2 regions of the Streptococcus sp. F2 genome follow, and region 2 is predicted to be linked to the other one. Evidence: predicted binding sites of a transcription regulator. Region 2 holds the regulator's gene; the other holds the start of a gene.
What was found. Region 2 encodes HrcA, which represses chaperone genes, less so after heat shock. Its sites were predicted from a motif close to TTAGCACTCNNNNNNNNNGAGTGCTAA; they were not measured.
Positions count from the first base shown of each region.

Region 1: a site for HrcA is predicted at 4,936-4,962, ahead of groES (co-chaperone GroES). Genes of this name have one in related genera too.

Region 1 covers NZ_JBWKAI010000005.1:7,709-23,583, forward strand. The annotation lists partial or broken gene ACYTR8_RS02750 (amidohydrolase family protein) at 121-1,095, opposite strand; gene ACYTR8_RS02755 (cold-shock protein) at 1,506-1,709, shown strand; gene ACYTR8_RS02760 (CtsR family transcriptional regulator) at 1,914-2,375, shown strand; gene ACYTR8_RS02765 (ATP-dependent Clp protease ATP-binding subunit) at 2,375-4,819, shown strand; gene groES (co-chaperone GroES) at 4,997-5,287, shown strand; gene groL (chaperonin GroEL) at 5,323-6,948, shown strand; gene ACYTR8_RS02780 (8-oxo-dGTP diphosphatase) at 7,167-7,634, opposite strand; gene ACYTR8_RS02785 (C69 family dipeptidase) at 7,968-9,464, opposite strand; gene ACYTR8_RS02790 (zinc ribbon domain-containing protein) at 9,746-11,386, shown strand; gene ACYTR8_RS02795 (RluA family pseudouridine synthase) at 11,488-12,399, opposite strand; gene ACYTR8_RS02800 (hypothetical protein) at 12,383-12,574, opposite strand; gene ACYTR8_RS02805 (RidA family protein) at 12,919-13,299, shown strand; gene pbp2a (penicillin-binding protein PBP2A) at 13,338-15,686, shown strand; gene rpmG (50S ribosomal protein L33) at 15,735-15,875, shown strand, end outside.
Region 2 covers NZ_JBWKAI010000030.1:5,369-21,243, forward strand. The annotation lists gene fabZ (3-hydroxyacyl-ACP dehydratase FabZ) at 1-336, opposite strand, end outside; gene accB (acetyl-CoA carboxylase biotin carboxyl carrier protein) at 333-833, opposite strand; gene fabF (beta-ketoacyl-ACP synthase II) at 835-2,067, opposite strand; gene fabG (3-oxoacyl-[acyl-carrier-protein] reductase) at 2,082-2,816, opposite strand; gene fabD (ACP S-malonyltransferase) at 2,828-3,748, opposite strand; gene fabK (enoyl-[acyl-carrier-protein] reductase FabK) at 3,773-4,744, opposite strand; gene ACYTR8_RS08710 (acyl carrier protein) at 4,943-5,167, opposite strand; gene ACYTR8_RS08715 (beta-ketoacyl-ACP synthase III) at 5,228-6,202, opposite strand; gene fabT (fatty acid biosynthesis transcriptional regulator FabT) at 6,203-6,637, opposite strand; gene ACYTR8_RS08725 (enoyl-CoA hydratase) at 6,714-7,505, opposite strand; gene dnaJ (molecular chaperone DnaJ) at 7,728-8,864, opposite strand; gene dnaK (molecular chaperone DnaK) at 9,387-11,213, opposite strand; gene grpE (nucleotide exchange factor GrpE) at 11,331-11,873, opposite strand; gene hrcA (heat-inducible transcriptional repressor HrcA) at 11,915-12,949, opposite strand; gene ACYTR8_RS08750 (glycoside hydrolase family 73 protein) at 13,084-13,653, opposite strand; gene ACYTR8_RS08755 (M15 family metallopeptidase) at 13,650-14,393, opposite strand; gene ACYTR8_RS08760 (histidine phosphatase family protein) at 14,383-15,090, opposite strand; gene ACYTR8_RS08765 (GlsB/YeaQ/YmgE family stress response membrane protein) at 15,396-15,632, opposite strand; gene ACYTR8_RS08770 (DMT family transporter) at 15,703-15,875, opposite strand, start outside.

The DNA.
Region 1 (15,875 bases), on a different contig from region 2:
TATATAGCTTGCTATACAAAACAATAGTAACATAATAGCATAGCTTGCTATATTTTTTTAAAGTCAAGTGATTAAAAAAAGAGACAAAGCCTGCTAAGGCTATTGTCTCAATTGCTTTCGTTAATGAAGTTTAGAAAGTGACCAACGATTACCATAAAGGGCTTTAGCATTAGTCTCTAAAATGGCTGTTTTCTGATTATCAGTTAAGTTTGCTTCTCGGATGTAAGAAAATGCTCGAGTATATTTTTGATTTTGGAAATAAGGAAAATCACTTCCTGCCAATAAGCGTTGATTTCCTAAAATCTCGTTACTATGGAGAAGAGAGGCTTCGAGGAAATTGGCTGTATCAAACCAGAAGTGCTTCTGCAAGGTTTCAAGCGGATGGTATGAAAAACTACGCCAGTCCTCATAATTATCGAGAATGCGTTGCATTTGAAAGGAAATACCACCACCTAAATGCGCAATATGGAAACCAAGGTGTGGGAATTTTTGTGGGAATTCTCTTTTCAAAAGTTACAAGGTGGCCAACATATCTTCAATAGGTTCTCCCACCACCCACTCTTGGTCATAATCATTGACCATAGGGCTTAAAGCTCCACAACCTGTGGGATGAATGTAGATAATTACTCCCAAAGCATCCATTGCTTCAAAGAAGGGTAAAAAAGCGTCATCAGCAATGGATTGGCCTGTCTCAAGAACGGTATTGACTGCGATTCCTAAAAATCCTAGTTCTTCAATGATGCGTTTCCCTTCTTGGATAGCCTCTTGAACATGTGGCAAAGGAACGACACCATAGGCGCGGAAACGGTCGGGGTGCTGGTCAATAATAGTATGGTAAAAATTATTAATCATTTCAGCGGCTGCAAGAGCTTCTTGTGGTTTGCCAAATTGAGGAACTTGCGGCATTGCCGAGAGCACTTGATAATCGACTCCAGCCTTGTCCATCATGTCAAGGCGTTTGGCTAAATCTTGTGGCTCCCCGCTGGCATTTAGTCCTTTAGCGATGGCAATCCCTTTACCACCTAAGCTTTCTAATAAATCCAGGTACTCATCTGACCAGAGATGGGCGTGTGTGTCAATAGCTGTTTGTGTCATTAGTTGACCTTCTTTCTATCATCAGTGATAGGAAAGGTTATTTTGACCTTTCTTGCCCTGTGGTGCCTCGCCTTCTATCCCTTCGTTTAATAAGGAGAATTCCCTTCTTACGTCGCTTTAGGTAGGAGTTTGTTAGCATCAACGATTTATCTTTATTGTAACAAAAAATCACTAACTTGAGATAAAACAAGCTTATGATGCCTTGGAGACCAATCAAATAGGGAGTATAATCTTAAAAAATTTAGAAAAAGTAAAAAAATAATCATCTTTTTTTAAGGTTTTAGATTGACAGGGGTTTTAAAACGTGTTACACTTGGCAAGTAAATTAGTTTTTGAGTTAGTATTTGTGTTTCAACATCTTTATTTCTCTCTATTTTTACAAATGCTTTATAGAAAGGAAGTGGATGTATATGGCACAAGGTACAGTTAAATGGTTTAACGCTGAAAAAGGTTTCGGTTTTATTTCAACTGAGAACGGTCAAGATGTCTTCGCGCATTTTTCAGCAATCCAAACTAATGGTTTCAAAACATTAGAAGAAGGACAAAAAGTGGAATTTGACGTTGAAGAAGGTCAACGTGGCCCTCAAGCAGTTAATATCACTAAATTAGCTTAGTCAGGTTAACAAACAAGAGATAAAAGCAGGTGCTATTGCTAGCGCCTGCTTTTTTCTCTCTTACCTCTCTTACCTCTCTTGTCAATGGCAAAGAGTTGCTTTTCAGGTCTTCTATTTGTTATAATAATAGTCAGTTTTAGTCAAATCGCACGTCTGTCGTGCCTTTAAGAGACTGAGATGCTTCATGAGTAAAGGAGTGACAGCATGCCGACAAAAAATACTTCAGACAGTATTGAAGAATATATCAAAGAGTTATTAGCCCAATCGGGAATTGCAGAAATTAAACGTTCCATGCTAGCGGATTCCTTTCAAGTTGTTCCAAGCCAGATTAACTATGTTATTAAAACCCGCTTTACAGAAAGTCGCGGGTACGAAGTCGAAAGTAAGCGCGGTGGCGGGGGCTATATTCGTATTGCCAAGGTTCATTTTTCAGACAAGCACCATCTGATTGGCAATCTAATGGCTTCTATTGAAGATCACCTTAGTGAGCAGGTCTTTACCGACTCCATTCAACTCCTCTTTGACGAACACCTCATCACAGAACGTGAGGGAAATCTCATTTTAGCCATGGCTTCTGATGAGGTTCTAGGTGTGGAAGGGCCGGCAATCCGTGCTCGAATGCTCTACCGTTTATTACAGCGTATAGATAGAAAGGGAAGCAATTAATGATCATGTATTCATTGAAGATGCAAGAAATTTTCAGGCAGGCGCAGTTTCAAGCAGCCCGCTTTGATAGCCAACACTTAGAAACTTGGCATATATTGCTAGCTATGGCGAGGGTTGACCACTCCCTAGCGGGCTTGGTACTAAGCGAATTTGATGCTAAGGTTGCAGTGGAAGAATATGAGGCTGCAGCTATTTTAGCGATGGGCAAAAGCCCTAAAGACCAAGTGTCTCACATTGACTTTAGGCCTCAGTCAAAAACCTTAACGAACCTTTTGCAATTTGCCCAAGCTATCAGTCAAGTCACCAAGGACCAAGAGGTAGGTTCAGAGCATGTTCTCTTTGCCATTTTGCTTAATCCAGATATTATGGCGACTCGCTTATTAGAGATGGCGGGTTATACTATCAAGGATAAAGGAAACGGGGAGCCTCGCTTAGCTGATTTACGAAAAGCTATAGAGATTCATGCAGGCTATAGCAAGGAAATAATTAAGGCTATCCACGAGTTGCGTAAGCCAAAGAAAACCAAGAATCAAGGTTCTTTTTCAGACATGATGAAACCACCAAGTACGGCTGGGGACTTGGCGGACTTTACACGTGATTTGACCGAGATGGCAAGCCAAGGTCTCTTAGAGCCAGTTATTGGCCGTGATGCTGAAGTATCACGGATGATTCAAGTACTGAGTCGTAAAACCAAGAATAACCCTGTTCTTGTGGGTGACGCAGGTGTGGGTAAAACGGCCCTTGCCTACGGCCTTGCCCAACGTATTGCTAATGGTGCTATTCCTTATGAACTGCAAGACATGCGTGTTCTAGAATTAGACATGATGAGTGTTGTTGCGGGGACCCGTTTTCGTGGGGATTTTGAAGAGCGCATGAATCAAATCATTGACGATATTGAGTCAGATGGCAAGATTATTCTCTTCGTAGATGAATTGCACACCATTATGGGATCAGGAAGTGGTATTGATAGCACGCTTGATGCTGCCAATATTTTAAAACCAGCCTTATCTCGTGGAACTCTCCATATGGTGGGTGCAACAACGCAGGAAGAATACCAAAAACACATTGAAAAAGATGCCGCTCTTTCGCGCCGCTTTGCTAAGATTTTAATTGAAGAACCTAATGTAGAAGATGCTTATCAGATTCTGCTAGGACTAAAAGGCTCTTACGAGACTTACCATAATGTTACCATTGCTGATCAGGCTGTTAGCACCGCTGTGAAAATGGCACATCGCTATCTGACCAGCAAAAACCTTCCGGATTCTGCCATTGATTTATTGGATGAAGCCAGTGCTACAGTGCAAGGTATGGTTAAAAAATCTAGTCCAGAAATCATCACGCCATTAGATCAAGCTTTGATTGATGGCGATATGAAGAAGGCCTCTCGTTTGTTGGCAAAAGACGTTAAAGGGCAACATCGCAAGCCAACAGCTGTGACAGAAGAGGACATCCTGACGACCTTGAGCAAGCTATCAGGTATTCCACTGGAAAAACTCAGCCAAGCTGATAGCAAAAAATACCTTAATTTGGAAAAAGAACTGCATAAGCGCGTGATTGGGCAAGAAGATGCTGTCTCAGCTATTTCTAGAGCCATTCGCCGTAATCAGTCAGGCATTCGTACAGGTAAACGTCCAATCGGTTCTTTCATGTTCCTTGGTCCAACAGGGGTTGGTAAGACCGAGTTGGCAAAAGCCTTGGCAGAAGTTCTCTTTGATGACGCGTCCGCCCTTATCCGCTTTGATATGTCAGAGTATATGGAAAAATTTGCGGCTTCTCGCCTTAATGGCGCACCTCCAGGCTATGTTGGTTACGATGAAGGGGGTGAATTAACAGAGAAGGTCAGAAACAAGCCTTATTCTGTGCTCCTCTTTGACGAGGTGGAAAAAGCTCACCCTGATATTTTCAACGTCCTCTTACAAGTGCTTGATGATGGCATGTTGACAGATAGCCGTGGGCGTAAAGTGGACTTCTCAAACACCATTATTATCATGACAAGTAATCTAGGGGCAACAGCTCTGCGTGATGATAAAACAGTTGGCTTTGGGGCAAAAGGCATTAGCCATGACCACCAAGCCATGGAAAAACGGATTTTGGAAGAGTTGAAGAAAGCTTACCGACCAGAATTTATCAACCGAATTGATGAAAAGGTTGTCTTCCACAGCCTCACTCAGGACAATATGAGAGAAGTGGTCAAGATTATGGTGCAACCGTTGATCGCTACTTTGGCAGAAAAAGGCATTACCCTCAAATTCCAGCCAATGGCCCTCAAGTATTTATCAGAAGAAGGGTATGATGTGGAAATGGGTGCTCGTCCATTGCGCCGCACTTTGCAAACTCAGGTGGAAGATAAATTGTCTGAATTGATTCTTGCTGGTGAATTGGCAAGTGGTCATACCCTGAAAATTGGCCTTTCTCATGGAAAACTCAGCTTTAACATTGAGTGAATCCTTATCCCTAACGGAATCGCTAATAGCCACTGAACAATAAAGAGTCTGTTCTTATGAAAACGGACTCTTTTTTCTTGACTATTTTTGACCAAGTGATAAAATAGAGGAGAAAGTTAGCACTCGTGCAACAAGAGTGCTAAATGACTAAAGATTCTTTTATTGGAGGAAATATACATGTTAAAACCATTAGGTGACCGTGTGGTCGTAAGATTTGACGAAGACAAAGAACAGACCGTCGGTGGTTTTGTTCTGGCAGGCACTCATAAAGAGTCAACTCGCAAAGCGACAGTTCTTGCTGTCAGCGAAAATGGCATTCGTACCATTACTGGTGATGCTGTTCTTCCGTCAGTAGCCGTTGGGCAGGAAGTGTTGGTTGAAAACGGACATGACTTAGAAGTAACTGTTGATGGTGAAAAAGTGTCTATCATTCGTGAATCTGACATCATCGCTATTGTCGCAGAATAAGACGAGAAATCTCTGTATAGAAAGAAGGATTGAATATGTCAAAAGATATTAAATTTTCAGCAGATGCGCGTGCTGCTATGGTGCGTGGAGTTGATATGTTAGCGGACACGGTAAAAGTAACGCTTGGTCCTAAAGGTCGTAACGTGGTTCTTGAAAAAGCTTTTGGATCTCCTTTGATTACTAATGACGGTGTTACCATTGCTAAAGAAATTGAATTAGAAGACCATTTTGAGAATATGGGAGCTAAATTGGTTTCTGAAGTTGCTTCTAAAACCAATGATATCGCAGGTGACGGAACCACAACTGCAACAGTATTGACACAAGCTATCGTCCGTGAAGGGCTTAAAAATGTAACTGCTGGTGCCAACCCAATTGGTATTCGTCGTGGGATTGAAACAGCAACAGCAACAGCCGTTGAAGCCTTGAAAGCTATTGCTCAGCCTGTTTCTGGTAAAGAAGCGATTGCTCAAGTTGCTGCTGTGTCATCTCGTTCTGAAAAAGTTGGAGAATACATCTCAGAAGCCATGGAACGTGTGGGCAATGACGGTGTCATTACCATCGAAGAATCACGTGGTATGGAGACAGAGCTTGAAGTGGTAGAAGGCATGCAGTTTGACCGTGGTTACCTGTCTCAATACATGGTCACAGACAATGAAAAAATGGTTGCAGACCTTGAGAACCCATTTATCTTGATTACTGACAAAAAAGTGTCAAACATCCAAGATATTCTCCCATTGCTTGAGGAAGTTCTCAAAACTAACCGTCCATTGTTGATTATCGCCGATGACGTTGATGGCGAAGCTCTTCCAACCCTTGTTTTGAATAAAATTCGTGGTACTTTCAATGTGGTTGCTGTCAAAGCTCCAGGATTTGGTGATCGCCGTAAAGTTATGCTTGAGGACATCGCTATCTTGACAGGTGGTACAGTCATTACAGAAGACTTGGGTCTTGAATTGAAAGACGCTACGATGCCAGCTCTTGGTCAAGCCGCTAAAGTAACTGTGGATAAAGATAGCACAGTTATTGTGGAAGGTGCAGGAAGTTCTGAAGCCATTGCCAACCGTGTTGGCTTGATTAAGTCACAACTAGAAACCACAACGTCTGACTTTGACCGTGAAAAATTACAAGAACGCTTGGCGAAATTAGCTGGTGGTGTGGCTGTCATCAAGGTAGGTGCTGCAACAGAAACTGCCCTTAAAGAAATGAAACTTCGTATCGAAGATGCCTTGAATGCCACACGTGCAGCCGTTGAAGAAGGTATCGTTGCTGGTGGTGGAACAGCACTTATTACGGTGATCGAAAAAGTAGCTGCTCTTGAGCTTGATGGCGATGACGCTACCGGTCGCAATATTGTTCTTCGTGCGTTGGAAGAACCTGTTCGTCAAATTGCATTCAACGCTGGTTACGAAGGTTCCGTTGTCATCGACAAATTGAAAAATAGCCCTGTTGGAACAGGCTTTAATGCGGCAACAGGTGAGTGGGTAGATATGATTGCGGCAGGTATTATCGATCCTGTTAAAGTAACCCGTTCAGCCCTTCAAAATGCTGCTTCTGTGGCTAGCCTTATCTTAACAACTGAAGCAGTTGTTGCCAACAAACCAGAACCAGCTGCACCAGCAATGCCAGCAGGAATGGATCCAGGCATGATGGGTGGCTTCTAAATAAAAACAACTAATAATGAATAAATCTAGGCTGCTTGATGTGTCCTAGATTTACTCACTGCATTAAAAAAAGTAGCTCTGACACTGGTCAAGGCTACTTTTTTTTAAATACTCTCCTAAAGCAATGGAATAAGAAATTGTTTTAGGAGAATATGAGATTTCTGAAAAAGAAAAAGTTTAGGATAAGGATAGTATAGAGTGCCTACCTTAAATAAACCTTAATCATACAAATGAGTAATCGTTTTAACCACTTTTTTCTGGCTTTCAGACCAGTAGTGAATGCGCTCAAACGACCCTTGTCGCCAATAAAGCGGTAGGCGTTGCCGAATATCCTCTTGCATATCAAGGGTGTCCAACTCACTGATAGCATGCCATTTTGGCAGTCCTTCGCGGGACTCAGTCAGTAATTCCCCCTCAAAAGTTTCGCAGAGAAAATCGTAATAGACATAGCGTTCTGGCTTATCAGGATTGATAAAACCAGAAATTCCCTTTAATTGCAGATTAAGAGCAGTTAGACCAGTTTCTTCTTTTAATTCCCTAAGCGCCGCTTCAAAGAATGATTCGGATTCCTTGACCTTTCCACCTGGCTGAATCCAACCTGGAAAGTTATCGTGCTGTCGGTTGAGCAAAAGAACATGCTCTCCTTGTTTGACACAAATATTAACCCAGTTTTTGATGACTTCCATAGTTTATACCTCTTGTCATTAGTATAGCATAAGGGATTTGTTTTTTTGAAAGCGAATTAAGGTTTTTTTAAGCCTCTTCCCTTATACTAAGGACAATCCTTAAACGAATAAGTGTTTGGACGACAGGGAGGGGAGTTATTAACACCTTTCTCTTAGACCGAAACTCATCTTATTCATCCCCTCCTACTTGATAAGGTCTCGCATGAGCGAGGCCTTATTGTTATATCTGGCCCAAAAAGAATCTCCCAATCAAAAAACCTCCAAAAAATCAAGGTTTCTCTTGCTTTTGGAGGTTTTTGTAGGCTTAACGATAGAAATATAACCCTGTGCTTCTTATTTCTGAGTTGCTTTTCGATTTTTAGGGCTTTCTTTCACTAGTTTGGCTTCAATAGCTTTTAAGCGCTTGAAGGTTTTTTCTGCTCGAGCCATGGAGACCGCGTCAGCTTTTTCTTGGGCAGTTGTAGGATCTGTTTGCACGAGTTGGCTAAGTTCTTTGTTGGTTTGGTCTTGTTCAGTTATCCACGTTTTTTCGAGCTCTTTTATCTCGTCAATAACCTTAGTCCCAAATTGTTTTGGATGGGTAGCCACGAGGTCATTAATATGTGACACCGTCCAGTACCATGACTTATCATTATACTTGGTACTCTTTTCTTGATAGGCTTCATAGGTTTTACTAATATTGCCGAGGTATGGCAAGTAAGGGGCGTTACGAGGACTGCCAATAGATAGCCACATCACACCACCACCCAATTCAGCAGGAATGTCCTTTTTCAATTGGAAAATGTGGGCTTCCATAACATTTGGATTGGAAATAGGATACGCATAGCCCTTAACAGCATCTTTGGATTTTGGTTTGCCTTTGCCATCTAATGCCATTTGGTCAAGTGGTTTAAGGTCCAGTCCCTCAAAACGGTTACGTTGCAGCTTCATTGCATCTTCTAGACTGAAGGTTTTATCTGTGCTTTGAAGTAATTCGTAGTTTTTGTCTTTGTAGGTGACTTTTGAGTCAGGGTCAAGGGATTTGATGCCTGAGAAAGAGCGGGATCGGTTGGCATCGTTTAGCGGCGGATTGTAAGATTGAGCAATGTGAAATTTACCTTCCACTTCCGTGTAAGATTTGGCTTTTTTAGCTACCTTTTCCACATCAGCTGAGGCAATGGTATTGGTCTTATCATTAAAATCAACGTGGCCGAGATAGAAGGTATTTGGGAAAACAGCAAATTTGTCATCTGGGAATTTAATGGCGACGTATTGGTGGCCAGAAAGTATCTCCATGTACCAAATGCCGTCTTTGTCAGCGAGGGTAACGATGTTTCCTTCGGCAGACCCTTTTTCGGTAACTATCTTAGCAATGCGTTCAATGCCTTCACGGGCTGTTTTGACACTTGGCAAAATAACACTGGTCATTGATGATTCGGCTAAGCCGTCTTTAACGTAAGGATCAATTTTTTGAATGGCATCATTGGCTGAAGCTGATACCGTTGCGGACATGGATACCCCAAATTCATTAAAACCAGCTTCATCATAGACCCCGTCTTTTGGCGTCACATCAGGAACAGCGGTATAACGGTAAGAATGCTCAGGTAAAGGGTACTCAAAGCCGTTGGCTTGATCTTTCCATAATTCTCCAGCCTTGTTGTCCTTGCCAGGACGGACCACGAAATTCTTGTTATGGTTTGGTTCTAGGTCCTCTGTTCGGCCATAAATAATGGACCCATCTGTTGTTAAGTCCTTACCAATAATAAAACCAGTACAAGCGTAACTAACATTTTGGAACGATAATGCTGCTAGTACAGATAGAAGCCCAAGAGCTATTTTTTTGTTTGTCATGCGAAACCTCCTAAAAAACTTGATAACGCTTTCACCAGCTATTATAAGACTGCCCTTTTTAAAATTCAAGTTTTTTCGCAAGCATTTTGAAATTGTTAGTTATCTAAATATTGCGAGAATTATAGAAATAAGAGGGGTGCCTTATTTTCTCAATCCCGGCAATGCCTTTCGACTTTGGGAAATCGTTACATTCAGGTCTTCTTCCGTCAAGGACTCTATCAAAAGCACTAGCTATTTTATGATATAATAGAGAAAACACACAGAAAGTTGGCCTTATTGATATGACCAAGTTATTTCGTAATAAACAACGCTTTAAAACCTTAGCTATCATTGTAGGAAGTTTCTTCCTCTTGTTGCTGCTTTTTGGGGCTTTTCATTATTCTAAAGGTAACCGTATTAATACCTATTTAAAAGCTCGATCGGCAACCTCTGGGCCTGTGTTTGAAAACATCAAAGAGTATTTGGTGTGGGAAGATACCAAGGAACAAATTACCAACGACGAAGCTAGATTTACTCATTTTAGACGCTATAACCAAAAAGAGTTAGCTCAAAAAGCTAAAGAATTGAAAGAAGCTGGACCAGAAAGTCCTATCCAGGTTGTGTCTGTGGGGCGTCGTTTTCTGATTTTCCCAGATTATCGGATAGCCCTAAAACCCATGGATTTGACCATACAGACCAATGTGCCTCAAGTGGATGTCCTCTTAAACCAGAAGAAAGTGGCTGTGTCGGATTCAGAAGCCTTCTCAGTCAAGCTAGACCGTCTCCCGATGGCTGACTACACAGCTAGTATCAACGGTCAGCATAATGGTCGTAAAATCAAGGTCAAAAAGACCTATGATGGGCAGAATCCTGTCCTGGATTTGAATGTGACGTTCAAAACCTTTACGGTGACAAGCAATGTCAAAGAAGGGGAACTTTATTTTGATGATAACCGCGTAGGGACCTTAAAAGAAGGAGAATTTCAGGTACAAGATTACCCGGTAACAGAAGGGGCTGAAGCCTATATCACAAAGACTTTCCCAGACGGAGACCTCACTTCTAGCAAACATCCTCTAGCAGGTATCGAAGACGGCGGGCATCTGGAGATTCTTGTGGATAACCTCTTAGATGAAGAAAAAGCAGGGCAGATTTTGGTGTCAGCCTTTGATCAGCTGATTCAGTACCTTAGTACTGGTCAAGATGCTGCGACCTTAGGAAGTGTCTTTGAAGCTGGTGCCAGCAATGACTTTTATAGAGGATTGAAAGAATCTATTAAGGCAAAATTCCAGACAGATAGTCGCAGAGCAAGTAGCCTTAGCATTCCCTCTATCCTCCTTACCAAAATGACTCAGGTCGGCAAGGAATCCTATCTGCTTGATTTTACAGCTACCTATGAGTTTATGTATGACAAAGCAACTGACCCTGCCAAACAAACCTCAGGACGGATAAGCCAAGAGTTGACGGGTAAAATGACCTTGAAAAAAGTGGGAGAGGTTTACCTCGTTAGTCAGTCAGGGCCTAAAAACATCACCGTTGCCAATGAAAATAATCAAGTCAAGGCCCCATCGGTCTTCCCTGAAAATATGTTAGGGACTTGGACAGGGCAACGAGAGGATGCTTCTATCAGTGTGACCATCGCTGAGGACGGTACCATTACCACTAGGGTTGACTATAAATCAGGAAATCGCCCTAGCCAAACCAAAACCGCTAAAATTACCAAAGTTGAGGATAAAGGAAATGGCCTTTATCTTTACACCCCAGATGTGGGTAGTGATGTGGGTGCCCTAGCGCCAGGAGGAGGTCTAGGTGGCGTTAACGTCAAATACGCTTACGGTTTTAAAGTGTTTGGTAACACAGCCAGTCCTATCGTTTGGCAAGCAGGAACTGACAGTGATTTTGATTATAGCAAACCACTGCCGGGATTAAGTTTGACCAAACAGTAAGTCACCTGATTACCTTAAAGATACTGAGCAAAAACAAATCTCACCAAAGGACTTGGCACAAGTAAGCTAAGTTGGTGGCATAACTAAAAAAGGCTAAGGGGTTATCCCTTAACCTTTACTTGTTGTAAGACGGTCTCGAAAGTTGTGGATTTGGCCTGCACGCAAATCATCTCTTGGGTTAAGGGGTGTCTCAGTCGGAGTTGATGAGCATGCAGCATAAGACGAGGGCACTCAGCTTTTCCTTTTGAATACAAGGGATCACCCAATAGAGCATGACCGTGATGAGACGAGTGGACTCGTATTTGATGGGTTCGACCCGTCTGTAACCGACAATTGATTAGGCTGACGTTTTGCTTGAAAGATTTGAGAAGCTTGACGTCTGTCACAGCCTTTTGACCTTGTTTCACATCAACCACGCGCTTTCGTCGGTCGTGACGGTGGCGACCAATAGGCTCACGGTAGCTCACTTCTTTGCTAGAGAGAGTTCCGTGTACCAATGCCCAATAATCTCGGCTAATCTCTCGTTTTTCCAAAAGACGGTTGAGAATAGGGAGGATAAATGGGGTTTTGGCAAAGACTATGACACCACTCGTTTCCATGTCCAACCGATGAACCACATAACAGGTTCGTCCGGTGTAAGCAGACACATGATTGAGAAGGGCTAACTCGTTGGGCTCATTGCCGTGGGTCTTCATCCCTTCAGGCTTATTGACGATGATAAGATGGTCATCTTCATAAAGGCAATCTACCTTATTGGCTTGCCCCATCACAATAGGTTTATCAGGGTAACCCTCTTCATCAAAGAAAAGTTCAACCTGATCTCCGCTATTGACAGTGCTTTGCCAAGTAATGGGACTGCCATTAACCAAGACGTTCTTTTTGGTTCGCAGAAAATGCCTAATTTTGCGAGGAATCAAGAGTTTGTCCTCCAAAAGTTCCTTAACGGTCAATGTCTGATAAGGATTTTGAAACCTAACGGTAAAGCCCTGAGATGGTTTAGTGACGGTCTTCATTGAGCCACTCGTGGTATTTTTCAACGAGGTTGACAGCCATTTGTGTGGCAAGCGCAGCAGAGAAGGCTTCCGTTCCTTCGCGTTCGTCGTTAGCCACTTCAAGGCGGGTTTCATCGTAGATGGCTTTTAAACTGTCCGCAGATAAGGTTTCTTTAAAGGCTTGGAATTTATTCATTCGTGGGTCCTATCTTTCTATTTTAGTCTTTAGGTTTCCTGTTTATAAGGAAAGAATCTAGTGTTATTATAGCATGTTTTAGGGCAAAATTAGCTGATGAACCGCAAGGAAAGGAGAATTTTCCAGAGTAATCGACTTGTTGGCTAACCGGTAGAGCTATTTTAAGGGTGGTAAAGCAGCTGCTAACAAGGTTTTTAATTTAAATAGGAAAGATTTCAGTAACGACTATTTTGAACCTGTCTTTTTAATGGTCAAAAATGCTTTTGCAACGGTTTTTAATATAAGATTTGAACAGAAATTGTTATAATATGATAAAAAGCTTAACGATAATTAGAGGAAGAATAATGAAAACAATTAGACGCTATGACGTTAACGAAGAATGGGCTCATACAGGCCTTGTAGAAGCAGGAGACTTTTACTATTTGAATTATTGCGTGGGTAATATTGGCCAAGATATTGAAAGCCAGATTAATGGCGCCTTTGATGAAATGGAACGCCGTTTGGGGCTTGTTGGCTTGACCTTGGAAGCAGTGGTTCAAATGGACTGCCTCTTCAGAGATATTTGGAATGTGCCTGTGATGGAAAAGATTATTAAAGAACGGTTTAACGGTCGCTACCCAGCCCGTAAATCCATCCAGACAGAATTTGCACACCATGGTGGACCAGAAGGCTTGCTGTTCCAGGTGGATGGTGTGGCTTATTCAAAACACATTCCTGTTAGCTAGTCAAGACTTGTTTAAGGTCTTAGTGGTATAATGACTCTATGACATTTCTAGAACTTTTACAAAAAAAATTTTTTCCGAAACGCTATCAGGAAAAACAAGCCTTAAAAAAAGAAGAAGCCTTGCAAGCGCAACGATTTGGTGACGGTAACGACTTCCAATCACAAGAGCAAGAGCCTTATCAGGAAGTGGGAATAGCTGATTCAGCAGCAAACCAAAGCGCTTCGGCTGCCTTTCAGCGCAGCAAATCTCGAGAAACAGCCCCTAAAAAACAGCCCGTCTGGTTACAAAAACTAGAGGCTATTTTGCCGTCGCCGCAGAACCCTATTCGCCGTTTCTGGCGTCGCTACCATATTGGCAAGATTCTCGTCATTTTAATAGGAACTCTTGTTTTACTCCTAGGATCCTACCTGTTTTACCTCTCAAAAACAGCCAAGGTTTCTGACTTACAAGATGCCTTGAAAGCGACAACCGTCATTTACGACCATACGGGCGAATACGCGGGGAGTTTGTCTGGACAAAAAGGGACATATGTGGAATTGGATGCCATTTCAGATGACCTTGAAAATGCAGTGATTGCTACAGAAGACAGAACTTTCTATAGCAACAATGGGATTAATCTCAAACGTTTCTTGCTGGCAGTGGTAACAGCTGGCCGATTTGGAGGTGGCTCTACCATTACCCAACAGTTGGCTAAAAATGCCTACCTGTCGCAAGATCAGACCGTTAAGCGAAAGGCGCGTGAATTTTTCTTAGCCCTAGAATTAACCAAAAAATACAGTAAAAAAGACATCCTCACCATGTACCTCAATAATTCTTATTTTGGGAATGGGGTCTGGGGTGTCGAAGATGCTAGTCAAAAGTATTTTGGAACCACAGCGGCCAACCTGACCTTAGATGAGGCTGCTACCTTAGCTGGAATGCTCAAGGGGCCTGAAATTTACAACCCTTATTATTCCCTCGAAAATGCAACCAACCGAAGAGATACGGTCTTAGGAGCTATGGTTGATGCAGGGAGAATCAACCAAGATCAAGCTGCTGAGGCTAAAACAGTTGGCATGGGTAATCGCTTGGCCGATACTTACGTTGGCAAGTCAGATGACTACCAATACCCATCTTACTTTGATGCGGTGATCAATGAGGCCATCTCAACCTACGGTATTTCCGAAAAAGATATTGTTAATAATGGTTACAAGGTCTATACAGAATTGGATCAAAACTACCAGACAGGTATGCAGACGACCTTTAATAATGATAATCTATTCCCTGTCTCAGCCTATGATGGCAGCTCTGCGCAGGCTGCCAGTGTTGCCCTAGATCCTAAAACAGGAGCGGTTCGTGGACTAATTGGTCGAGTAAATAGTAGTGAGAATCCAACCTTTAGAAGTTTCAACTACGCGACCCAAGGGCAACGAAGCCCAGCGTCGACCATAAAACCTCTTGTAGTCTATGCACCGGCCGTTGCTTCTGGCTGGTCAATCGAAAAAGAACTGCCGAACACGATTCAAGATTTTGACGGCTATCAGCCTCACAATTATGGCAACTACGAATCAGAAGACGTGCCCATGTATCAAGCGCTAGCCAATTCTTACAATATTCCAGCTGTTTCGACTTTAAATGACATTGGTATTGATAAGGCCTTTGCCTATGGGAAAAAGTTCGGTCTAGACATGACCTCTGCCAAAAAAGAGTTGGGCGTAGCTCTCGGCGGTAGTGTGACCACCAATCCATTGGAAATGGCTCAGGCATACGCTGCCTTTGCTAATAATGGGGTGATTCACCCTGCTCATCTCATCACCCGCATTGAAAATGCCAGAGGTGAGGTGGTCAAAGCCTTTACCGATAAGGCTAAGCGTGTGATTAGCCAATCTGTTGCTGACAAGATGACAAGTATGATGTTAGGGACTTTCTCAAACGGAACAGCCGTTAACGCTAACGTCTATGGTTACACCTTGGCTGGAAAAACAGGAACCACCGAAACGAGCTTTAACCCAGATGTTGCAGGAGACCAGTGGGTCATTGGTTACACCCCAGATGTGGTCATCAGCCAGTGGGTGGGCTTTAACCAGACCGATGAAAACCATTACCTGACCGACTCCAGTGCAGGAACAGCCTCAACGATTTTTAGTACCCAAGCTTCTTATATCCTCCCTTACACAAAAGGAAGCCAATTTCATGTGGATAATGCTTACGCTCAAAATGGCATTGCAGCTGTCTATGGAATTAATGAAACGGGTAACCAGACAGGGATTGATTCCCAGTCCATCATTGATGGTTTGAGAAAATCAGCCGAGGAAGCCTCAAAATCCTTTTCTGATGCCGTTGATCAATCCGGCTTGCGTGATAAAGCCCAATCCATCTGGAACGGTATTGTGGACTATTTCAGATAGCTTGCGGAATTCTAAAAATCATGGTAGAATATGGACTACGGAGGCGTTATGGCACAGAAAAAAGCAAGCCTAGCGTGTGTCGAATGTGGCAGCCGCAACTACTCTATCGGAGTAAGCAGCACCCCAAAACCAACACGTCTAGAAGTCAACAAATTTTGCAAGTATTGTAAAAAATATACCTTACACAAG
Region 2 (15,875 bases):
ACGGCGCTTGATAAAAGTGGCTGTCATGACAAGTTGGTCCCCAGGAACGACTTGTTTTTTAAACTTCACTTTATCCATGCCCGCGTAAAAAACCAACTTCCCTTTATTTTCTTCTTTTGACAATTCCAGTACACCGGCTGTTTGAGCCAGAGCTTCCATAATCAGAACACCTGGCATAACCGGATACTGAGGAAAATGCCCGTTAAAGAAAGGTTCATTAATGGTCACATTTTTAATGGCAACAATGCGATCCTCTGACACCTCTAATACACGATCAACCAATAACATCGGGTAACGATGAGGCAAAGCCGCTTGAATTTCTCTAATATCCATCATTTGATTCGCACCAATCCTTGTCCAAATTCAATGACATCTTCATTTGATACCAAAATTTCTGTAATCACACCATCACATGGCGCTGGCACTTCGTTCATCACCTTCATGGCTTCGATAATCACAAGGGTTTGTCCTTTTTTTACGGTATCTCCGACTGCCACAAATGGCGGCTTGTCAGGACTAGCTGCAAGATAGGCTACACCAACCAGAGGACTTTCAACAATATCACCTTCAGCTACAGCTTTTTCTGATAGTATTGTTTCCTCAACGACACTCTCCGATGGTGGGGTTGAAGCAGGCGTCTCCGAAACGACTGGACTCGGGACATTAGTTATCTGCGGCGCAGGCGTTCCTTGCTCTTGACTAGATACAGCTTGAACAAAGTGTTGTTCATTTTTACTAAAGGCCAACTCACCTTCATTTGTTTTAAATGAAAATTCACGTAGGCTTGAGGCATCAAACTGTGCCATCAAATCCTTGATTTCTTGAATATTCACGTTAATCCTCCCAACGCTTGAATGCTAGTACCGCATTGTGACCACCAAAGCCAAAGGTATTTGAAATAGCATAGTTGATAGCCGCTTCTTTTCCTTCTCCAAAGATGACGTTTGCTTCAATATCTTCTGACAAGGTTTGAGTACCAGCCGTCATTGGAACGTAGTGATGGCGCATAGCTTCGATAGTTGCAATAGCTTCCACCGCTCCTGCAGCACCAAGAAGGTGACCCGTAAACGATTTTGTTGAAGACACCGGAACATCCTTACCAAGAACGGCTACAATCGCTTGACTCTCGCCTTTTTCATTGGCTGGCGTTGATGTTCCGTGAGCATTGACATAATTAATATCACTCGCCTCAATACCAGCTTCTTGTAAGGCTAGGTGAATAGCTTTACGCGCACCCAATCCTTCTGGATGAGGAGAGGTCATGTGGTAAGCATCGCAGGTATTTCCATAACCCACAATTTCTGCTAAGATTGTCGCCCCGCGTTCTTGCGCATGCTCTAGGCTTTCTAAAACGAGCATTCCTGACCCTTCTCCCATGATAAAGCCATTACGATCTTTATCAAATGGAATAGAACTTCTGCTTGGGTCTTCAGTTGTCGACAAGGCTGTTAAACTTTGGAAACCAGCAATCGCAAATTTTGTGATTGCCGCTTCTGAACCGCCAACCATCATCACATCCTGCGTTCCAAATTTAATGGCACGGAAAGCATCTCCAATCGCATCATTGGAAGAAGCGCAGGCAGTATTAATTGATTTGCATACTCCTTGTGCTTTCAATTTCATGGCCACATTACCTGCAGCCATATTTGGCAAGGCTTTTGGCAGGGTCATTGGTTTCACACGTTTTGGCCCTTTTTCATGTAGGCGAATGACTTGTTCTTCAATCTCTTGGATACCACCAATTCCTGAGGCAACAATAACCCCAAAACGATCGGCATCAATGCTATCAATATCTAAGTTAGCATGCTCAACAGCTTCCATCGCTGCATAAAGAGCATAAAGAGAATACATATCAAAACGGTTCAAATCTTTTTTCACAAAGTATTTGTCAAATGGAAAATCTTGAATTTCAGCCGCATTTTTGACCGCATAATCAGTGGTGTCAAATTTAGTAATAGGACCAATACCGATTTGACCAGTTTTCAGATTGTTCCAAAATGTTTCAGGATCATGCCCGATTGGAGATGTTAATCCATAACCTGTTACTACTACTCTTTTAAATGTCATTTCACTACGTCTCCTTATTGCATTGTCATGCCGCCATCAATAGCGATAACTTGTCCTGTAATATAGTCTTGTCCAGCTAAGAAACTTGCTAGTTGGGCAACTTCTTGCGCTTTTCCTATGCGTTTCATAGGAATCTGTCCTAAAATTTGCTCCTGCATCTTCTCAGAAAGAACGTCTGTCATATCTGATTCGATAAATCCTGGTGCAATAGCGTTTACTCGAACATTCCGAGCAGCAACTTCACGGGCAACAGACTTGGTAAAACCAATCAAACCTGCTTTTGAAGCAGCATAGTTCGCTTGACCAATATTTCCTGTTAAACCAACCACACTAGAGACATTAATAATAGCTCCTTGGCGAGCCTTGGACATCGGCTTCAAGACTGCTTGTGTCATGTTAAAGGCTCCAGTCAAATTGATTTTTAAGACGCGTTCGAAATCTTCTTCCGTCATTTTAAGCATTAATTTATCATTGGTAATCCCAGCATTATTCACCAAAACATCAACTGAACCTAAATGTTCAATAGCTTCGCTGACCATGCGTTTAGCATCGGATGCTTCTGAAACATCTCCAGAAATAGCGACGACAGTTACCCCGTAATCTGCAAAGCTGGTAACGAGGTCATCAGAGATAGCAGAGCGACCATTCAAGACAATATTAGCTCCTAAGCTGGCAAATTGATGAGCCATCGCTAAACCGATGCCTCTTGTTGAACCTGTAATAAAGATATTTTTCCCTTTAATTTCCATGAGTTTCCTCTCTATCTATCTAAAAATGAGCGTAAGCTTACCATGTCTTCGATACTGCTGCATGGCAATTGTTTGTTAATTTTCTTCACAAATCCTGTCAAGACCTTACCTGGTCCAATCTCAATAGCCTGAGTCACTCCGTTTTCAGTCAAAGTGGCAATGCTATCATAAAAACGCACAGGCTCCATGACTTGACGGGCTAATAGTTCTGGGATACGGTCTTTTTCCATAATACTTGCTTCAGTATTACCAACAAGAGGAATATTAAAATCATTAAAGGTATAATGTTCTAATTCTCTCGCCAATAAACGGCTAGCTGGTTTTAACAAGGCTGTATGGAAAGGCCCTGAAACATTCAAAGGAATTAAGCGTTTAACACCTTTTTCCTTCAATAATTCAACGGCAACATTCACGGCTTCTGTCTGCCCACCGATGACAATTTGGCTTGGGGTATTATAGTTAGCCGGAGATACCACTCCGTGCACAGCTGCTAGTTGACAAGCTTCTTCGATAATCTGAACATCTGTATTCATCACAGCAACCATCTTACCAGACCCCGACGGGGCAGCTTCTTCCATCAAGCGACCTCTTTTAGCTACCAAAGCTAACGTGTCTTCAAAAGAAAGAGCTCCAGATGCCACCAAAGCAGAATACTCTCCTAAAGAAAGTCCTGCTACCATATCTGGTTTAATGTGATGCAAACCTAAAACACGATAGATAGCAATCGACGAGGTCAAAATAGCTGGCTGAGTGTAGCTGGTTTGGTTGAGTTTTTCCTGATCACTGTCAATGAGACGACGCAAATCATATCCCAATACTTGACTAGCTTGGTCAAAGGTTTCGCGAACAATAGCAAAGTGATCGTAAAAGTCTCTTGCCATTCCTAATTTTTGAGCACCTTGGCCAGCGAATAAAAAGGCTGTTTTTGTCATTGTCATTATCCTTTACCTTGTAGCTCAGTTATCTAAAGAAACTGCTTGCCAGCGCTTAGATTCTTCTTGGATAACACTGGCAGCACCGTAGTAAATGTCTTTTAGAATAGCTTCGCAGCTCTCTTCTTCCTTCACAAGACCAGCAATCTGACCTGCCATAACAGAACCATTTACCACATCACCGTCGACAACTGCGTTTCGAAGGGACCCTGCTCCCATTTCCTCAATATCATCTGCCGTTTTTTGATCTGTTAAAAATTCTTTTTCAGCCTTGGCATAAGCTGAGGTCAATTTGTTTTTAATAGACCGAACAGGATGACCCACAACCTGAGCAGAAATCACCGTATCGATATCCTTTGCTTTCAAAATTTTATCTTTAAAATTTTGGTGGGCATTAGATTCTTTAGCCACAACAAAGCGTGTACCAACTTGGACAGCTTCAGCACCTAGCATAAAGGCTGCTGCTGCTCCACGGCCATCGGCAATCCCTCCTGCCGCAATCACAGGGATAGAAACAGCCTCGACCACTTGTCTCACGAGAGTCATAGTTGTTAATTTACCAATGTGTCCTCCAGCTTCCATGCCTTCAGCAATCACTGCATCGACACCAAGCTTTTCCATCCGTTTGGCAAGAGCCACACTTGGAACCACTGGAATAACAATAATACCTGCCTGATGCAGACGTTCCATGTATTTTCCTGGATTTCCTGCACCTGTTGTGACAACTTTGACACCTTCTTCAATAACCAGATCAACAATATCGTCGGCAAAAGGTGACAACAGCATGATATTCACCCCAAAGGGTTTGTCCGTAATCGCTTTAACACGGTCAATGTTGGCTTTAACAACTTCTTTTGGAGCATTTCCCCCACCGATGATACCTAGCCCACCAGCATTGGACACTGCTCCTGCTAAATCACCATCTGCGACCCAGGCCATACCTCCTTGAAAAATGGGATAATCAATATTAAGTAATTCTGTAATATGTGTTTTCATAATAACCTTCTATAAGTAATAAGGAGAATAATTTGATAATCAAACTATCATGATAAGAAGAAAGAGTGAGCTAGATCCTAAAAAGGGTCTAATCTCACCCCAACGGTTTGACTAATACATCTTATATTATCCAGTCATGATAGAGACAGGGGACAGCTCACTTTTAATCAGTTGCTGCTATATCAGTCAATCCTAGTTTTATTTTGTTTTTTCTTCAACGTAGGCAACAAGATCACCCACAGTGTTCAAACCTTCTTCAGTTTCAATTTGGATATCAAAGGCATCTTCGATTTCTGAAATAACTTGGAAAACATCAAGTGAATCAGCATCAAGATCATCAAAAGTTGTTTCTAATGTTACTTCTTCTGTTTCTTTACCAAGTTCTTCAACGATAATTTCTTGTACTTTTTCAAATACTGCCATTTTTATTTCTCCTTAAAAATATAAATTTATTTTTATAAATGTGCTAGGCACATGATATAACTAGATTTTAACAATTAGACTTCCCCATGTCAAACCTCCACCGAAACCGGAGAGCAAGACTTTTTGGGTACCATCTAGTCTAATCTGCCCATTTTGGACAGCTTCTGATAAGAGAATTGGGATACTAGCTGCACTGGTATTCCCATAATGTTCCATATTCTCAAGGAACTTCTCCCTAGGAAAGTCAATTTTCCGAGCCATTTTATCCAGGATACGACGATTAGCCTGATGTAACAGGAGATAATCTAAATCATCATTAGTTAGACCTGATTGCTCAATTATCCCAGAAATGTTTTTAGACACATCTCTAATCGCAAAATCAAAGATAGCGCGCCCATCCATTTGGATAGTGTGGGTAACTTCTTGACTAAGAGAGAATGGGGAAGAAAGTCCCGTTTGCCCCGAAGTCAAATGCTGCCCACGCGCTCCATCTGTATGTAAAGACTCTGCTAAGAGATGCTGGTCTTGACTAGCTTCTAGTAGAACACCTCCAGCGCCATCTCCAAAGAGAACAGCTGTCGTCCGGTCTTTCCAATCAATGAGTTTTGATAAGGTTTCTGCCCCAATCACCATCCCCTTTTGATAGGACCCTGACGAGATGAGCTTATCAGCCATAGCCAAAGCAAAGACAAAACCACTACAAGCAGCTGTTAGATCAAAGGCAAAGGCTCTCGTAGCACCAATAGTCGCTTGAACAATTGCTGCCGTCGAGGGCATTGTACCATCAGGACTAATCGTCGCAACGATAATAAAATCAATTGCATCAGCTGCTAGACCAGACTTTGTCAAGAGTTGTTCTGCAACTCGACTCGCCAAATCACTAGTGAGCTCCTCTCTGACAATATGCCTTTGGGCAATTCCGGTTCGAGAAAAAATCCACTCATGGCTGGTATCCATTATGTTTGCTAAATCATCATTGGTCACTAGCTGTTTGGGAGCATAGTGGGCCACCTGACTGATTTTCGAAAAGACCATTTAAACCAAATCCTCCAAAAATTGATGTAGGTTACCTAGTCCGCGCATTAACGCTTGCATCTCTTCGTCACTCATATCAGCAATCACATGTCCAACCATGTTTTTGTGAAACTTAGCATGAAGGCGATCCAAAAGGCGACCTTTTTTTGTTAGTGACAGGTAAACCACCCGTCTATCTGAACTTGACCGCGTTCTTTCGATGTAGCCTTTTGCTTCCAGTTTATTCAAGCTAGTGGTTACTGTTCCCAATGTCACCATTAGTTCTCTAGCAATGTCACTTGGCGTCACCTGATCATATTTTCCAATAATCTCAATGGTGTGCATCTCTTTTAAAGAGACATCACTAAACTGACTCGTCTTTAAGCTCATTTCTTCGATAACCAAAATCCGGTTGAAAATATCAACTAAGTATTGGTTAATTTTGTCATATTCCAAGTAAACACCTCCTAGCAATAAACTTTGACAATCAAAGTATATCAAAGGTCAAAGTATTTTGCAAGCAATAGCTGTCTTACTTCCCTTGGAAATTTGGTCGTCGTCTTTCACCATAAGCTCTGACACCTTCTTTGAAATCCTCTTTGAAGGCTAGCTCTTCTTGAATGTCAAGTTCTTTTTTAGCATACTCTTCCCAGCCGGTAAAGAAACTCTGCCACACTAAAGTCTTCATTCCAGCATAGGAATTGGAAGACCCACGTCTTAACCGTTTTAACAGTTGAAGACAGACTTTGTCTAACTTATCGGATTCGGCTGCACGATAGACAAAGCCATAGTCAAGTCCTTTTTCTGCCGTCACCCCTTCGCCCGTCATGACAAGATGAGTGGCACGATTAAGACCAACAGCACGTGTTAGTAGAAATAGACCTCCCGCATCTGGTGCCAAACCAACATTCACAAAGGCTTGAATAAATTTTGTTTGGGTACTGGCAATGCAAAAATCCGCTGCTAAAGCAATATTAAATGCTGCTCCAGCTACTGCACCATCTGCACAAAGAATAACCGGTTTCGGAAGTTGTTTGATCGCAAAAGAAATTTCTTGGACTAACTCCGCAATCTTAACCAATGATTGCACGTCATCCTTTTCAACCGCAGTTTGCATCTCAACCAAGTCCCCACCAACGGAGAAAACTTTCCCAACAGCTTTAATCATTAAAAAGCGTAGGGATGGATTGTCCTTTACTTCCGTCAAAGCTTGTAAGATTTCTTGGCAAGTTGGAATATTAAAGCCATTTGAAACCTCTGGACGATTTAAGGTTAGCGTCGCAAGGTCGTCTTGAACGTCAAAAATGATATAGTTAAACGGCATCACAGTCCTCTTTTCTGATAATTTATTTGATAACAAAATTATTTTATATATAAATGATTTGATAATCAAATTAATTACCTAAATATAATACACCAGTTTTTTCGCTTTGGCAAGAAAAAAATTGACAGAAGTCACCGAAAACGTTTTCGCTATCACCATAAAATTACAAAAAAACGTACGCATTTAAAGAAATGACTCTCTAAATGCATACGTTGACGTCGTTTAAATATCTTCTAAAGCATCTTTGACTTTATCAAAGAATCCTTTTTTCTTTGGATGTAATGGTTGTTCACCACTCGCCTCAGCGAAGGCTTTTAATGCCTCTTTTTGAGCATCGTTAAGTTTAGTTGGAGTGACAATATTAACAGTCACATGCTGATCTCCTTGACCGCCACCACGGAGTTTTGGCGCCCCTTTGCCTTTAAGACGGAAGGTTTTACCAGTTTGCGTTCCTGCTGGAATAGCCATCTCCACATCACCATGTACTGTTGGAATGTCCACAGTATCCCCTAAAGCTGCTTGGGTAAAGGAAATGTCTAGGCTGTAATAAATCGTCGAACCATTTCGCTCAAATTTCTTACTTGGTAAGACATTCAAAATAACGAATAGGTCGCCATAAGGACCTCCATTAAAGCCTGCTTCCCCTTGACCTTGAAGACGAATCTGTTGACCAGTTTCTACACCAGCTGGGATTTTAACCGAAACTTTGTGAACTTTCTTTTCGTGACCAGTACCATGACAAGTTGGGCAGGGTTCTTTAATCTCTTGACCAGTACCATGACAGACATCACAGGTCACTTGTCGACGCATCATTCCAAGTGGGGTTTGAGTATCAACAGTCATCACTCCTGAACCATGACACTTATGACAAGTTACTGGACTGGTACCAGGTTTGGCACCTGAACCTGAACAAGTGCCACAAGTTGCTTCACGATTATAGCTAACTTCCTTTTCAACACCAAAAACCGCCTCTTCAAAGGAAAGATTAACACGGTATTGCAGGTCATCTCCTTGACGAGGAGCATTAGGATTACGCATGCCACCGCCACCAAAGAAACTTGAGAAAATGTCCTCAAAACCGCCAAAGCCACCTCCATCAAAGCCGCCAAAGCCGCCTGCTCCCCCACCGAAGCCACCGTTGGCGCCTGCTGCACCATATTGGTCATAAGCTGCGCGTTTTTGAGAGTCGCTTAGCGTTTCATAGGCTTCTTGGACATCCTTATATTTTTGTTCAGCACCAGCTTCCTTATTAATGTCTGGGTGATATTTCTTAGACATTTTTCGATAAGCTTTTTTAATATCATCTTGGGAAGCATCCTTAGAAACCCCCAGACGATCGTAGAATTCAGTATTGTTCATAATGTAAGATACCAAGCCGTAAAACGACTCAATGAAAAATAGGAAATCCGACGAAGATACTCTCGTATCTAGGAGGTATTTCTCTTTTTTCACAGATTCGTAGGCGTGTGCAAATCCGCAAAAGGGATTTCACACGCTTTGGCCTGTGTTCGAATAATCGAACTTGTATTCCTTTCCTTGAAATTTAGAAAGTAGCCCGTGTTCAGTTAAGAACACTATCATTCCTTTCTTGAAATATTTTGATGTCAGCAATTTTACATTTCATTTAGCCAAAAACAGAGGTCTGGTACAACCTCTGAATTCGGATATATGTAAGGTAAGTTTTTTGAAACAAGTAGTTCAAAAATCTTGGTCAACCGGACATTTCCCCTCACTTTTTGTCTCAAGGTTCGGGGCTTAAAATGTTCACTGAACGTACCACTCGCTCTTCGTCGCTAGGCTCGTGGGATAAAACAGTCCGCAGGACCTACCACTCGCTCTTGGTCTCTAGGCTCATGGGATAAAACAGTCCGCAGGACTGTTTTATTTCTCCGTAAACTCACCGTCTACAACACCATCGTCATTTGATGAATCACTTGTTTGAGCGCCTTCTGCACCTTGCGCTGCTTGTTGAGCTGCTGCAGCTTGCTCGTACATTTTAACAGCCAATGCTTGTGCTTTTTCGTTAAGAGCTTCAAGTTTAGCTTTCATCTCGTCAAGGTTGCCAGATTCTTGGGCAGCTTTTAACTCGTCAAGAGCTGATTGAGCAGCATCACGTTCTGTGTCAAAGCCTTTGCCTTCAGTTTCTTTGATTGTTTTTTCTGTAGCAAAGATAGCTTGGTCAACTTCGTTTTTAAGATCAACTTCTTCTTTACGTTTCGCATCTGCTTCAGCATTTGCTTCAGCGTCTTTCATCATGCGATCAATTTCTTCTTCTGAAAGACCATCATTTGACTTAATAACAATGTGTTGTTCTTTTTGAGTACCAAGGTCTTTTGCTTTTACAGAAACAATACCATTTTTATCGATATCGAATGTTACTTCAATTTGTGGAATACCACGAGGAGCTGCAGGAATATCTGTCAATTGGAAGCGTCCAAGAGTCTTGTTATCTGCTGCCATTGGGCGTTCCCCTTGAAGAACGTGGATATCAACGGCTGGTTGGTTGTCTGCTGCAGTTGAGAAGACTTGTGATTTAGACGTTGGAATAGTAGTGTTACGATCGATAAGTTTTGTGAAGACACCACCCATTGTTTCGATACCAAGTGACAATGGGGTAACGTCAAGAAGAACAACATCTTTGACATCACCAGTGATGACACCACCTTGGATAGCAGCACCCATAGCAACTACTTCATCAGGGTTTACAGATTTGTTTGGTTCTTTACCAGTTTCAGCTTTAACCGCTTCGACAACTGCTGGGATACGAGTTGATCCACCAACAAGGATAACTTCGTCGATTTCTGACAATGACAAGCCTGCATCTGAAAGGGCTTGACGAACTGGAGTTTTCGTACGTTCTACAAGGTCGCGAGTAAGGTCGTCAAATTTAGCACGAGACAAGCTCATTTCTAAGTGAAGAGGACCAGCAGCACCTGCAGTGATAAATGGCAATGAGATTTGAGTTTGAGTGACACCTGACAAATCTTTTTTAGCTTTCTCAGCAGCATCTTTCAAACGTTGAAGCGCCATTTTGTCTTGAGAAAGGTCAATACCATTTTCTTTCTTGAATTCTTCGACTAAGAAATCAATGATTTTTTGGTCAAAATCATCACCACCAAGTTTGTTATCACCTGCTGTTGCCAATACGTCAAAGACACCATCACCTAATTCAAGGATTGAAACGTCAAAGGTACCACCACCAAGGTCAAAGACCAAGATTTTTTCTTCTTTATCTGTTTTATCAAGACCATAAGCAAGTGCTGCCGCTGTTGGTTCGTTGACAATACGTTCTACTTCAAGACCAGCGATTTTACCCGCATCTTTTGTCGCTTGACGTTGCGCATCGTTAAAGTAGGCAGGAACTGTGATAACCGCTTTGGTTACTTTTTCCCCAAGGTAGTCTTCAGCATAACCTTTAAGGTATTGAAGAATCATAGCTGAGATTTCTTGTGGTGTGTATTCTTTACCATTTGCAGCAACTTTTTCAGAAGTACCCATTTTAGATTTGATTGAGATGATTGTTTCTGGGTTTGTGACTGCTTGGCGTTTTGCAGCATCACCCACAATGATTTCACCATTTTTGAAAGACACAACAGATGGTGTTGTACGGTTTCCTTCTGGGTTAGCAATAATTTTTGATTCAGTTCCTTCAAGAACTGCAACTGCTGAGTTTGTTGTTCCTAAGTCAATACCGATAATTTTAGACATGTGTCATACCTCTTTTATATTTTTCTTATACTAGTCTAGTTTAACGACTTGGCGGTCGAAGGTTTGTGTTTTCTTTTTGAGCTCAGTGCCTTCGCAATCGCTGCGCAGTCACCAAAATTAATTATAAACAACAACCATGGCTGGTCTTAGCAAGCGTTCATGGAGTTTATAACCTTTTTGGAATACCTGTGCAATACTATCTGCTGGGTGTTCATCATCAGCTGGCAAGGTTTGAACTGCCATGTGCAAATTGTGATCAAAACTTTCCACAGCAACTTCTTCGATACCCTCTTCTTTAAGGGCTTGAACGAGACTTTCTTGAACCATTTCAAGTCCCTTTTTAACGTCGTCTGTTAACCCCTCAACTGCTAACGCACGTTCTAAGTTATCAAGACTTGGGAGAATTTTTTTCGCTAAGTCTTGCGACCGGTAACGTTGCAAGTTTTGACGTTCTTCATTAGCACGGCGTTGGATGTTTTGCATTTCTGCATGAGCACGAAGGTATTTGTTTTCAAACTCCTCGGCACGCTCATTGGCCAATTCCAAGTCTGTTTTTTCAGGAGTTTCCTCAACCACTTCTTCTGTTGATACTTCTTCTACTTCAACAGTTTGGTCAAGCGACTCTTCCTTGACTTGCTCTTCTTTTGCTTTTTTTGACAAGGTAACACCTCTTTCTTACTTTTTCATTGCATCAGCTAGCCTTAGTTAACTTCATAGTGATTACTGTTCAAATAACGGTAGTAATCTCGTAATTTAACAGCTAGAATACGCCCAATAACATTAATCAAGCTGACACTACGACGATAGTCCATATCAATAGGCCCAATCAGACTAAGTAGTCCAAATCCACGATAAGGAATCAAAAATTTGTAGGTCAACAAGGTCACATTCGCTAAAGCAGCCTCTTTGCTATCTGCTACTCGCACCATAGCCATGTCATCTTCAGCCATGCTTTGCCTAATCGACAAAGCAAGTCTCTGCTCATGGTCAAGGAACTGATAAGTAGCTAGGCCAGCATAGTCCAGAGCTGCTACTTTTCCAGAAACAAAAACGGTCTCTTGAAAAAGCCCTTCAAAAATGTAATCAAATAAATCTAAAACATTGTCAGTAACTGTGAAATACTTTTGAACAATCTGCGGAATTTCTGTTCGTAATTTATAGTGAACATCCATCACATCCCTACCTAGTAAGCGCTCATCCACGATCTCCTTGAGAACCAAAAGATCCTTGCTAAGAAAGTTTTTAGGGATGGCAAACTGAACGGTTAGAGGTTTTGATTCATCCAAAGTTAGCACCGCTAAGGCATCATGATTTGATAATTGAACAATATCAAAGGCTGTTAATTTCTGCCTAGCAGGTTCCACATCTAAAATAACAGCCGTATACCCTGTGATATCTGCTAGAATCTGACTGGCTTTAGCGAGAAGATCTTCTAGTCTAAAGGCTTCAAAATCGAAGGCCTTGACCAACTGATAAACATCTTGCTCATCAATACTATCTAAACTGAGCGAGTGCTCCACGAAATACTTAAATCCTGCTGCACTCGGCATCCGTCCACTAGAAGTATGTGCTTTTTCCAGAAGGCCTAGCCTTTCTAGCTTTGCCATATCATTTCTAATCGTGGCACTACTTGAGTCAATGGCCAACTGTAAAGCTTTTGAGCCGACTGGTTCATGAGTCTGTGTAAATAATTCCACGATGAGATTTAAGATGTCATTTTGACGCTCGGTAATCACAAACCAATCACTCCTTTCGCTTAGCACTCTATATATCTGACTGCTAATTTATATTTCCATTATACTCCTTCCCAAACACATGTCAAGGAAAAAACTCAAAAAATTAGCACTCTTTTTTTAGAGTGCTAATTTTATCAATCATAACTTGTCAGGTCTTTCTCTTCAATCACTTTAATCAATCGTTTGGCATAGGTAGTGTCCTCGCTATAACGATAATCTTGTAGACTCTGCGCTGGAGCCTTATAACCTTTTTCGGTTGCCAAGCTTCGATATAGTCGTTTATCAATCTGTTGCCCTTGGCTAAGCATACTCAAATAATCTCTGATAGAACTTTCCCTATCCTTATACACAGCATATCGAACAACTTGCCCACTTTTTAGGGAATCTTTTAACCTGATGCCGGGCTGACCTAAGTCAGCCTCCTTAGAAAAGAGATTATGATACTTAGCAGCCAGTAAAGTTCTTCCATTGTCAGTTTCTAGAAGAATTTGGCCAATCAAAATGGAAGGCCTAATCCCATAATGTTCTGCTAGAGGTTTAACTTCTGGCGCAAGGGTTTTGATAAATTGGTCTTGACTGTAACCAACGTTGACTTCATTTGTCGCGCTAGCCATTCTACCATTAAAAAGGAGTGGGCTAATGATCAAAACTAAAAAGAAGAGGAGCAAGGTGATAAAGTAGGGAAATTTCAGTCGACTTCTCATTGTTTCTCCTTTAGAGCACTGATATATTCTTCGAGGGTTAGGCGGTGCTTGGTCATGTAGCGAGCGGAGGCTTTACCGACATAACGGTAGTGCCAATCTTCATACCCTACTCCTGTGCTTTTGGTTTTACCATCGGGAAAGCGGAGCACAAAACCATATTCAGGTGCTATTTTTTGAACAGCTTGAGCCACTTGAGGATCACTAGCATTTAAACTATCCACGGTACTCATATCAATAGCAAGCCCTGTCTGATGCTCACTAGCTCCCGCAGGTTGTGAATACGTTTGAATCAAAGCTTCGGCAGCCTCCTGAGTCAAACTGGGATCGTTAGCCATTTCTTGATCAATATATGATTGGTAAAGCTCTGCTTGGTAAGCTACGGAGCGATAGCCTGAAATAAGGTGCTCTTGTGGGTCAATAGCCTGAGCTGCCGCTAAAAAATCAGCAGTAGCCTGTTCAATACGCTTGTCCACCGACACCCCATTCACATCAACCAATTCTGGGCTTAATTCCTCAGTCATATGGTCTCGGTTCACTAAAATCAATTCCCAATCTTTTGGAGAGACTTTAGGAAGCCCTGTGGACTCTTTGCTATTTTTGACCACTTTTTGACTGCTTGCCTGTTGACTTGAAGGCGTCTTGGTGGCCTGCTTCTCTGGCTTAATAAAGAGGTAAATACCTCCGACAAAGAGCAGCACAACCAGTGTTTGTAATAATAATTTAAAATGATTATGCTTCATCTGATATTGCTTCTATTATTTCACGGCCACGGTAGCGATAACTCATATCTCCAATGGTTTTGATGGTAAATTGCCCATCTTCAAATTCGACAACAGTGACACTGCCGTTATCAATATATTGTTTCTCACGGTCAGGATCGATTAGCCACATAAATGTTCCAATAGTCATCCCATGGCTAACCACAAGAGCATTCCCGCCGCCAGCATTTTGAATGGATAAGGCAATGGCCTCAAAACCGTCCCAGATACGCTTGCGAAGAACTTCCCACGGTTCTGCCCAATTAGCTGTGTCAACTTCTACGATACTTTCTGCTAATTCAGAATAGGGAACGTCACGTAAGTTATCACGGTTTTCAAAGGCTTTTGTTCTTGGAAGGACACCTAGAAATAATTCTGAATCGTAAGCGCCATCTAAGCTACCAAAGCACCACTCACGAATGCGTTTATCGCGAGTGTACGGGAGGAATTCATTTTCAGATTCTCTCAAAATAATCTCCATGGTTTGCATGGTCCGGCCTGAATCACTAGAAAAAGCAGCTTTAAAAGGAACGCCTGAATCCTTTAAGCCTAAACCTAATTCGCGGATACCTTCTTCTCCTTTTTTGGTAAGAGGTGTGTCACTCCACCCTTGGGCACGCCCAATGGTATTAAACATGGTTTTCCCATGTCTGGCAATATAGAGTCTTGTTTTCGTCATGTTAACCTCCAAAAATCTCTTCTTATTATTATAGCACGTAACAAAAACACTTGCAAAAACAGAGATATTTAAAAACCTCTTATGAGGATTTTTGACTTTTCGAATCGTAGTCGTCCCTGTTCCTCTTGTGACAGTTACATTTTGCAAAAAGGTGTCAAAACGGTAACATGAACCATTTTTTGTTAACTAGCTGATATGAAATCTACATATAAGAAGCCTATAATAGAAAAGCAACCGATAAAAAGATAAGACGTTTTATGTTGCAAAAAAGGCTGTTTGGCCCTATGCCATGCAGCCTTTTTTTATTATCGTTTTCCAAATATAGCTGAAACAAGAACAATCACTATGGCAGCTCCCAAGATTGATGGAAAGACAGCCATGCCAGCTAACTGAATACCCCAATCCCCAAATAAGCGTTGTCCCACAGCTGATCCAATAAGACCAGCTGCAATATTAGTAAAACAACCCATGGATTGACTCTTTTCAGTGATTTTACCAGCTATCATACCAATAAAAGCACCAACAATTAAAGACCAAATCATGTTCAATACTCCTTTATCATATCATCATTTTTAACTGACTTGCAATAGATTAGCGATTAGCAAGACTTCTTCAGAATCTTTTTTGCCTCTTGACTGCTTTTAGTAACCGTCTTTCCCTTTGATAAAGCAACAAATCTCTAAAGGAAATCAGTAGAACAGCAACTAAAATCAAAGCCATTCCTAGAAGATCAATAACGTAAAAAAGTTCTTTCATTAGTACAATGGCAAAAAAAACCGATGCTA